Regions from separate parts of the Micromonospora sp. DH13 genome, predicted to be linked through region 1. Evidence: riboswitches for the same ligand, from Rfam matches in the RefSeq annotation. Region 1 holds a riboswitch; each other region holds the start of a gene.
What was found. Region 1 has a riboswitch for cyclic di-AMP ahead of LPA42_RS04875 (hypothetical protein). Riboswitches for the same ligand answer to the same signal wherever they lie in the genome.

Region 1 (2,194 bases):
CGAGGACGCCACCACCCTGTCGATGTTCCGGGGCGACGTGGACCTGCACGGCCTGCTGCTGGCCGGCATCATCATCGGTTCGCTCGGGGTGCTCGACGACGTCACCGTGACCCAGGCGGCCACGGTCACCGAGCTGGCGCACGCCAACCCGGGGTTGTCCCGGTTGCAGCTCTACCGGGCGGCCACCCGCGTCGGCCGGGCGCACATCGCCTCCACGGTCAACACGATCGTGCTGGCGTACGCGGGCGCGTCGCTGCCGCTGCTGCTCCTGCTCACCGCCGACTCCCGCCCCGTGACCGAGATCCTGACCAGCGAGTTCCTCGCCCAGGAGATCGTCCGCAGCGCGGTCGCCACGCTGGGCCTGATCGCCGCCGTGCCGCTCACCACCGGGCTGGCCGCCGTGGTCACCGCAGCGGGGCGCACGGCGGCGGGACACACCGCCACGGGGCACACCGCTGAGGGGCACACCGCCGCGTCCCGGCCCGGCCCGGCGGACGGCGGGGACGTGCCGGCGGCGCGTACCCCCGGGGGCGGGCGGCGGACCGCGGACCGCAATCTCGCGCTGGAGGCGCTCGGCGGCGGCCGGGCGGTCGAGGGGTTCCCCGACGACCACGCCCCCACCCACCCCCCGGCCGGACGGCCGCACCGAGAAGGAGGCACGGACACCGCATGGTGACACTTCACAGCGTGACCGGTGGCGGCATCCGCCCTGAGAAGCGCATCACTGATTACCGATGGCGATTACGAAATGACGCTTTTAGTCGGCATCCGGACGTAGCTCCCCGCATGGGCTCTCGGGTAACCTCGCTGCCGGTCACCGCCGAAGGCGCGAAGCGGCGCCTGCGGTGCCGCCGCCCAATCGCCGCGAGGCGAGCCGGGGAACCAGGTGCCCGGGGTGAATCCGCGCGAGCGGTAGGGGCCGCTTCCGCCCCGAACCCGTCAGCTAACCCGGTCGGCGGTCGATGGAAGGGAACATTGTGACGGCACCCCTGCACCGCTGGTTGACACCCGTGGTGGCCGTGCTCGCTGCCCTGGCGGTCGTCGCCGGGCCGGCCGCCCCGGCGCTCGCCCTGCCCGCCGCCGCCCCCCAACCCTCGGGGCACGAGGAGGACGACGAGCCCCAGCTCATCACCGACGTCATCGAGGCGACGAACCGGGACTACGCCCAGGCGAAGTCGAAGCTCGAGAAGTCCAAGAAGCGCCAGGCCCAGCTCGCCGACGAGGTGCGCAAGGCCCAGGAGGAGCTGGACGCGCTCGCGCCGCAGGTCGGCGAGATGGCCGCGCAGTCGTACCGGACCGGCCGGGTCGGCGCGATGGCGATGTTGCTGGAGAGCAACACACCGGACTCGTTCGTCAAGCGCGCCTCGGCCCTCGACGAGCTGAACATGGTCAACGCCAACAAGCTGGCCGAGGTCAGCGCGGCGAAGAACCGCGCCGAGCAGGCCAAGCTCGCGCTCGACGCCGAGGTGCGCGAGCAGCAGAAGCAGGCGTCGGTCATGGCGAAGAAGAAGTTCGACGCCGAGAAGGCACTCGCCCTGGTCGGCGGCAAGGGCTTCACCGGCGGCCTGGTCAACGCCACCTCCCCGGTCGCGAGGATCGGGCCGGGCCGGACGTCGGACGGCGACTGGCGGCCCGAGTCGTGCAGCGAGAACGACCCCACCACCTCCGGCTGCATCACGCCCCGCACCCTGCACGCCTACAAGGAGACCAAGCGGGCCGGCTTCAACCGGTTCGTGGGCTGCTACCGGCCGGGCGGGCCGTGGGAACACCCCAAGGGCCGGGCCTGCGACTGGTCGCTCCAGAACAGCGGGTTCTCCCCCTGGCACAACAACGACACCCGGATGTACGGCAACAACCTCGCCGCGTTCCTGATCCGCAACGCCGACCGGCTCGGCATCTACTACGTCATCTGGAACCGGCAGATCTGGTTCCCGGCGACCGGCTGGAAGTCCTACAGCGGGCCGTCCAACCACACGGACCACGTGCACATGTCGCTGCTCTGACGCGGCGCGCCGCGCACGACGAGAGGGGCCGTCCCGCTGTGGGGGCGGCCCCTCTCGTCGTGTCTCGGGCGGCGGTGCGCGTCAGGGCCGGGGGTGAGCGCCGGGCGGCGGGGGTGCGTCAGGCGGCGGCGCGGGCCGGGGTGGCGTCCGCGGCCATGGCGGCCGGCACGGCGGCCACCGTCCGCACCCCG
Region 2 (2,194 bases), on a different contig from region 1:
TCCGATTCTTGGACAGGTGCTGTTCGCCCTGAACCGCAACTGTCCAAGAATCGAGGCCGCCCCCGCCTGCCCGGAGACGGCACCAGCCCCGGCTCTCTGCGCAGGAGAGCCGGGGCCGGTGGGGGGAGGGTGATGTCAGGCCGAGTAGCCCCGCGTCGCCGCCCAGTGGGCCAGCGCGGCGGTGCTGATCCAGTACGCCGGGACGGCCGGGTCCGCCGAGTCGGCGATGCGCACGGTCCGCCCGGAGTCGCGGTAGCCGACGACGGCGATGTAGTGGCCGCCGGGGAACGAGTGCCAGCCGCCGTCGACGTCGGTGGCGTCGCCGGCGATGTTGACCACGACGCCGCGACCGGCGCTGACCGCCTTCACCACGTCGGCCCGGAGCCGCTCCGTCTCCGCCGAGGTGGCGGCACCGCCGGGGATCAGCCGGGTCCGGTACGGCTCGCCCTTGACCATCTCGTTGAGCACGCGGGTGGTGTCGTAGGCCGAGTTGGTGCCCATCTCGGTGGTGCCGAGGCGGGCGGCCAGGTCGTCCTGGGTGCCGTCGACGCCGGTGGCGGAGAGCGCGTTGCGCACCGCAGCCGGGCCGCAGTAGTAGTAGGTGGTCTGGGCCTCGTAGTCGTAGTCGAGGACCTTCGACGACGGCGGCTTCGGCGCCGCGGGCTTCGCCGTGGTCTTCTTCGGCGTCGCCGAGGCCGTCAGGTCGGGGTTCGGGGCGGCCGAGGTGGCGCTCGGCGACGGCGCGGCGCTGCTCGGGGAGGCGAGCGGCGCGGCGATCCGGGCCTGGGCGCGGCTGGCCGCGCCGTCGAGGCGGGGTGCCACCTCGGCCACGGCGGCGTTGGTGGTCCGCTGCGGGGCGGGGGCGTCGTCGTCGACGGCGGCGAGCAGCGCGCCGGTGCCGGAGGCCAGCAGCAGCGCCGCGGCGGAGCCGGCGACGACCTGGTACGGGCGTTCTGTGGCGAGTCGCCGCAGGTGCCGCTTGAGCTGATCGTTCACGTGTTCCTCCACGGGACGGGGGCGGAAGCGGAGGCACCCGGGCGCGCGTCGGCGCACGGCAGCGCGGACGTGTCCGCGGCCGGGTGGGGTCCGCTTTCTGGGGCGCCCGCTCAGGCGGGCGTACGCAGGGGTGCGACGGTCAGTGCGCCGGCTCGGCGGCGGCGGACACGGGCACCGGGCTCCGTGGTGGAGGAACAACCCGGGGGGTGGGGTCAAACTGCACGAGGATGGAACTCCTTCCGACACCGCCTACCGGGTTAGCTGACGGATTCGGGCGGGAAGATCGCCCTACCGCAGGCCGTGGCCCGCGGATTCACCCCGGACGTGCAATGGGTCCCCGGTTCGTGATCGTCACGATTGAGCGGGTCGGCGCGGCGTCGCCTCTTGCGATCGGGTACCGCACCGGACGGGCCGACACTACTGGCCGACGAAAGCCCTGCCAACCCCACGCTACCTGCTTAAACGTCCCCTGGCCGACCTATTTACGGGGCATTCGGAGACTGACGTGACTCAATGGTACTGCCGACCCATCCGACGCCAACGAACCCGCAACGGGACGACGCGGCCCGAATCTCGGCGAATACCGCCCCGGATCAAACCGAATAGCCCCGCCTGCCCGATCCCACCCCACCATGACCCGCCTCACACCCACCCAACCCGCCCCCGCCGCGTCCCGCCTCGGTGATCAAGAGAAAAAGCGTCAGGGTTGATCTCCGCGATGACTCAAACCTCTTGATCACCGCGATCACCGCGATCACCGTGGTCGCCGCGATCACCACCACCGCGGTGTCCGCGGTTACCGGGCCGGGGCGGGGCGGGGTGGGCGCCAGCCGGTGATCCCGAGGACCCTGCCGGAGGCCGTTGCGCTGGTCGTCGGCGCGTGGGCGGGCCGGGCGCGCTCGGCGGCGGCGTACGCCTCGGCGGCCAGCGCCCGGGCGGCCTCGGCCGCCAGTTCGGCATCGCCCCACGCGGCCCGCTCGCGCGCGGCGGCGGCACGGTAGCGGGCCAGCCTGCCGTCCCGGACGGCCCGGGCCAGGACGACCTCCTGCTCCACCGGGTGCAGCCGGGGGTCCCAGCCGCCCCGGCGGGCGAAGACGTCGCAGAGCTGCCCGATGGACAACTCGCCCCGCAGGTGGGCCGCCGTGGCGGCGTGGTGCAGCCAGCGCTCCCGGGCCGCGTACTCGGCGGGGGTACGCGG
Region 3 (2,194 bases), on a different contig from region 1:
GATCACGTACAGCACGGCGAGCCGGTCGGCGTTGCGCACGAAGTACGCCGCCAGGTTGTTGCCGTAGGTGCGGTCCCCGCCGCTGGCCACGCCGCCGAAGCCGCCCTTCTGCGCGGCGAAGTCGCAGGCCCGCCCCTTCGGGTGCTCGCCGGAGCCGCCGGGCCGGTAGCAGGAGACGTACCGGGTGAAGCCGGCGGCCTTGGCCTGGTTGAGCGCGTGCAGGGTGCGCGGGGTGATGCAGCCGTTGGCGGGGGTGGGGTCGTTGACGCTGCACGACTCCGCCGGCCAGGAGCCGTCGGAGTTGCGCTTCGCGGGGGTGGCGTTCGCGCTGGAGGTGCCGCCCGGGCTGGACCCGCCGCCGCTGCTGCTGGCCTTGTTGTTGGCCACGGTCAGCGCCCGCTCGGCCTGCTCCTTGCGCTTGCCCATCAGCGCGACCTGCTTGCGCTGCTCGCGGATCTCGCCGTCGAGCGCCTGCCGGGTCTTCGTCGCCTCGTCCCGGGTGGTCAGCAGCTCGCGCAGCGCCCGGTCCTCGTTCGCGGCGATCGTGTCGAGCGCGGCGGCCCGGTCCAGGAACCCCTCGGGGGAGCTGCTGTCGAGCAGCACCGAGGCGGCGGTGAGCCGGCCCTTCTTGTACGCCACCCCGGCGATCTCGCCGACCTTGGTGCCGCGGGTGACCAGCTCGGCCTCGACCGTCTTGAGCTGGCCGCCGAGCTGCTGCTGCCGCTTCACCGACCGGTCGAGGGCGGTCTTGGCCTCCAGGTAGCCCTTGCTCGCCGCCTCGAGCTGGGCGCGCAGGGCGGGAGTGCCGCCCTCCTCGTCGTCGCCGGGTGCGGCGGCGAGCAGGCCGACGGGCGGCGCGGCCCCGGCCGGCGTCACCGGCGCGACCCCGAGGCCGACGGCGAGCGTCAGCACCAGCGCCGCCGCCACCCGGGCGGCGATCCTTCCTACAGGTGCCACTACTGGCATATGCATGTCCTTCCGTCAGCCGCCGACCGGGTTAGCTGACGGGTTCGGGACGGAAGATCCCTACCGCTGGAGCGGATGCACCCCACAAACATGGTTCCCCGGCTCGCCCGCAGGCGATTAGGCGGCGGCCACCACAGGCGCCGGAGGGCGCCGCCCGGCGATGGCCGGGGCCGAGCCTACCGGTGCGCGTGGGACCAGCGCTGCTTCCGTGACGGAGGGTACGCGGATGAAGCCTGTCAAGTCAGTCATTCGGCCACGAATGTCGCGAAAATTGATGAGCCTCGGTCTCACCAGCCGGCCGGCCCGCAGCCGTCGCGGGCGGCTCCCGGCTCGACCTGCAAGGTGGCGTGCTCGATGTGGAAGTCCTCGTGCAGGGCGGTGCGGGCGGCGGTCAGCACCGCGCCGACCTCCGCGCCGGGCGCCATGGTCAGGTGGGCCGAGGCGACCTCCATGCCGGAGGTCAGCGTCCAGACGTGCAGGTCGTGCACCTCGACCACGCCGGGCACGGCGGCCAGCCGGTCGTGCACGGCGGTCACCTGGAGGTGCTCCGGCGCGGCCTGCACCAGGATGCGCACCGCGGCCCGCCCGAGCCGCCAGGTGCGGGGCAGGATGAACACGCCGATCGCGACGGCCACCGCCGGGTCCGCCCACCACCAGCCGGTGGCCATGATCAGCGCCGCCGCGCCGATCACGCCGACCGACCCGAGCAGGTCGCCCAGCACCTCCAGGTACGCCCCGCGCAGGTTGATGCTCTCCTTCGCCCCGCTGCGCAGCAGGGCGAACGCGGCGACGTTGGCGAGCAGGCCCAGCACCGCCACCACGAGCATCGGGCCGGTGGTGACCTCGGGCGGGTCGCCGAAGCGGCGGACGGCCTCGACGAGGACGTAGACGGCGACGCCGCTGAGCAGCAGGGCGTTGCCGAGCGCGGCGAGCACCTCCAGCCGGTAGAGCCCGAACGTGCGCTGCGGGTCGGCGGTGGCCCGCCGGGTGGCGGTGATCGCGGCGAGCGCCATGCCGATGCCGAGCACGTCGGTGAACATGTGCCCGGCGTCGGAGAGCAGCGCCAGCGAGCCGGTGCCGAGCGCGGTCACCGCCTCGACGATCATCAGCGCGGCGAGCAGCGCGAACGCCGCCCAGAGTCGACCCGAGTGGCGGTCCGCCGCGTTCGCCGCCCCGTGGTGGTGGTCATGACCTGCGCCCACGCCCACACCCTCCGTCCGTGATCCCC
Region 4 (2,194 bases), on a different contig from region 1:
AGACCAAGGAACTGGCGGCGAAGAAGACCAAGATCAACGGTGAGATCAAGCGGCTCCAGGCGTCGATGCCGAAGACCGTGGTGTCCACCGAGGGCTGCCCGACGGTCACCGGCGTGGTCAGCGCCGCTGCCCGCACCGCCATCAAGACCGCCTGCGCCCAGGTCGGCGACCCGTACGTCTGGGGTGCCACCGGCCCGAACTCGTTCGACTGCTCCGGCCTGACCCAGTTCGCCTACAAGGCGGCCGGGATCCACCTGACCCACTTCACCGGCGCCCAGTGGAACGAGGGCCGCGCCATCCCGCGTTCCGAGGCCCGCCCCGGTGACCTGGTGTTCTTCTTCAGCGACCTGCACCACGTCGGCCTCTACATCGGCAACGACAAGATGGTGCACGCGCCCCGCGCCGGCAAGCCGGTCAACGTGAGCAGCATCAACACCATGCCGGTGGCCGGCTTCCGCCGACCCGGCTGACCCGGCCCGGCCCCCGCGAAGGCCGCGCCGCGCAGCACCACCCGCAGGCCCCCGGTCACCAGACCGGGGGCCTTCGCCGTGCGGCGGACATCGACGCCGGCCACGGGCCTGTACGGTGTGTCACGGCCGGTCGGGTTGCGGATCGATGGCGATCGTCTCTACTCTGGCCAATTGTCGGCCGGTAGCTGCACCGCCCAGCCGGGCGGTGACGGTGCGACACCGCCGAGTCGCCTCCGGGCGAGCCGGGGACCCAGGTACGCCGGGGTGAATCCGCAGCAGCGCTGCGGTAGGGCGCTCTCCCTTCCCGCCCGAACCCGTCAGCTAACCCGGTAGGCGGTAGAGGAAGAAGGAGAACGGAGCCCGGTGGCACTCCATGCCCCGCGGCGCCCGTCACGCCGGTCGGCCGACGCCGACCGGATGCCGGCTGCGCCGCGTACCCGCTGGTCACGCTGCACCACCGTCCTCGCCGCCCTCGTCGGCGTCGCCGTCGTCCTGACCGGCGCACCGACCGTGGCCCACGCCGACCCTTCGGTCGCCGAGATCGAGCGGCAGATCGACGAGGACTGGAACAAGCTCGAACCGATCATCGAGCGGCACAACGCCACCCGCCAGGACCTGGCCGCCAAGCGCAAGAAGGCCGACGCGCTCGCCGCGCGGATCGGGCCGCTCCAGCGCCAGGTGGACGAGGCGTTGAAGAAGGTCGGCGGCCTCGCCGCCGAGGCGTACAAGGGCGACAACATCTCGGTGGTCAACGCCCTGCTGGGCAGCCGCACGCCGAGCCAGATGATGGGGCAGCTGGAGCTGCTCGACCGGTTCGCCCAGCGCCAGCAGCACGACGTCCAGGCGGTCGTCGACCTCCGCGACGAGCTGGCCGCGAAGAAGCAGCCTCTCGACGAGATGGTCGCCCAGCTCACCCGCACCGAGGCCCAGCTCGCCGCGAAGAAGAAGCAGATCAACGCCGAGATCGACCGCCTGCAGAAGCTGCGGCTGAAGGTGTACGGCAACGGAGGCGGCGGCCCGTTGAAGCCCGCCCCCTGCCCGGCGAGCTATCCGGGTGGCGGCGCGGGGACGGCGGTGAAGTTCGCCTGCGCCCAGATCGGCAAGCCCTACGTCTGGGGCGCCGAGGGCCCGAACTCGTACGACTGCTCAGGGCTGATGCTGGCCGCCTGGGCGAAGGCCGGCGTCTCGCTGCCGCACAACGCGGCCCAGCAGCGGTCGGTGACCGCCAAGGTCAGCCGCGCCGACCTGCGCCCCGGCGACCTGGTCTTCTACTACTCCGACCTGCACCACGTCGGCATGTACGTGGGCGGGGGCTGGGTGGTGCACGCCTCCCGGGCCGGCGTCCCGGTGAAGATGAAGCGCGTCGACGACGGCCCGATCCACAGCTTCGGCCGCCCCGCCTGAGGTGCAAGGAGGGGCCCCTTCTTAACGCGTACGGTCGAGAAGGGGCCCCTTCTCACACCCCTCGGGCGGGAGGACCGCGGAGGGTGGCGCAGCGCGCCGCAGCGTGCCGCAGGAGGAGCGGTACGTCAGGGGGCAGGGGTCAGCGGGGCGGCCAGGTGCGCCAGTTCTGCCACGAGCGGCTCGGGGTCGGGCCGCGCTGACCCTGGTAGCGCGAGCCGTAGACCGCCGAGCCGTACGGGTGCTCGGCCGGCGACGACAGCCGGAAGATGCACAGCTGGCCGATCTTCATGCCCGGCCACAGCGTGATCGGCAGGTTCGCC

Region 2: it holds a riboswitch for cyclic di-AMP, as region 1 does, so the genes downstream of both, LPA42_RS04485 (C39 family peptidase) here and LPA42_RS04875 (hypothetical protein) in region 1, are expected to answer to the same signal.
Region 3: it holds a riboswitch for cyclic di-AMP, as region 1 does, so the genes downstream of both, LPA42_RS23645 (hypothetical protein) here and LPA42_RS04875 (hypothetical protein) in region 1, are expected to answer to the same signal.
Region 4: it holds a riboswitch for cyclic di-AMP, as region 1 does, so the genes downstream of both, LPA42_RS13255 (NlpC/P60 family protein) here and LPA42_RS04875 (hypothetical protein) in region 1, are expected to answer to the same signal.

Annotation. Positions count from the first base shown of each region.
Region 1 covers NZ_JAHWGR010000004.1:22,362-24,555, reverse strand. The annotation lists gene LPA42_RS04880 (YibE/F family protein) at 1-676, shown strand, start outside; cyclic di-AMP (ydaO/yuaA leader) riboswitch at 843-973, shown strand; gene LPA42_RS04875 (hypothetical protein) at 978-2,003, shown strand; gene LPA42_RS04870 (carbonic anhydrase) at 2,122-2,194, opposite strand, start outside.
Region 2 covers NZ_JAHWGR010000003.1:211,040-213,233, forward strand. The annotation lists gene LPA42_RS04485 (C39 family peptidase) at 136-1,008, opposite strand; cyclic di-AMP (ydaO/yuaA leader) riboswitch at 1,228-1,370, opposite strand; gene LPA42_RS04490 (hypothetical protein) at 1,793-2,194, opposite strand, start outside.
Region 3 covers NZ_JAHWGR010000027.1:94,304-96,497, forward strand. The annotation lists gene LPA42_RS23645 (hypothetical protein) at 1-966, opposite strand, end outside; cyclic di-AMP (ydaO/yuaA leader) riboswitch at 971-1,100, opposite strand; gene LPA42_RS23650 (cation diffusion facilitator family transporter) at 1,254-2,168, opposite strand.
Region 4 covers NZ_JAHWGR010000011.1:54,575-56,768, reverse strand. The annotation lists gene LPA42_RS13260 (NlpC/P60 family protein) at 1-470, shown strand, start outside; cyclic di-AMP (ydaO/yuaA leader) riboswitch at 681-821, shown strand; gene LPA42_RS13255 (NlpC/P60 family protein) at 834-1,874, shown strand; gene dcd (dCTP deaminase) at 2,014-2,194, opposite strand, start outside.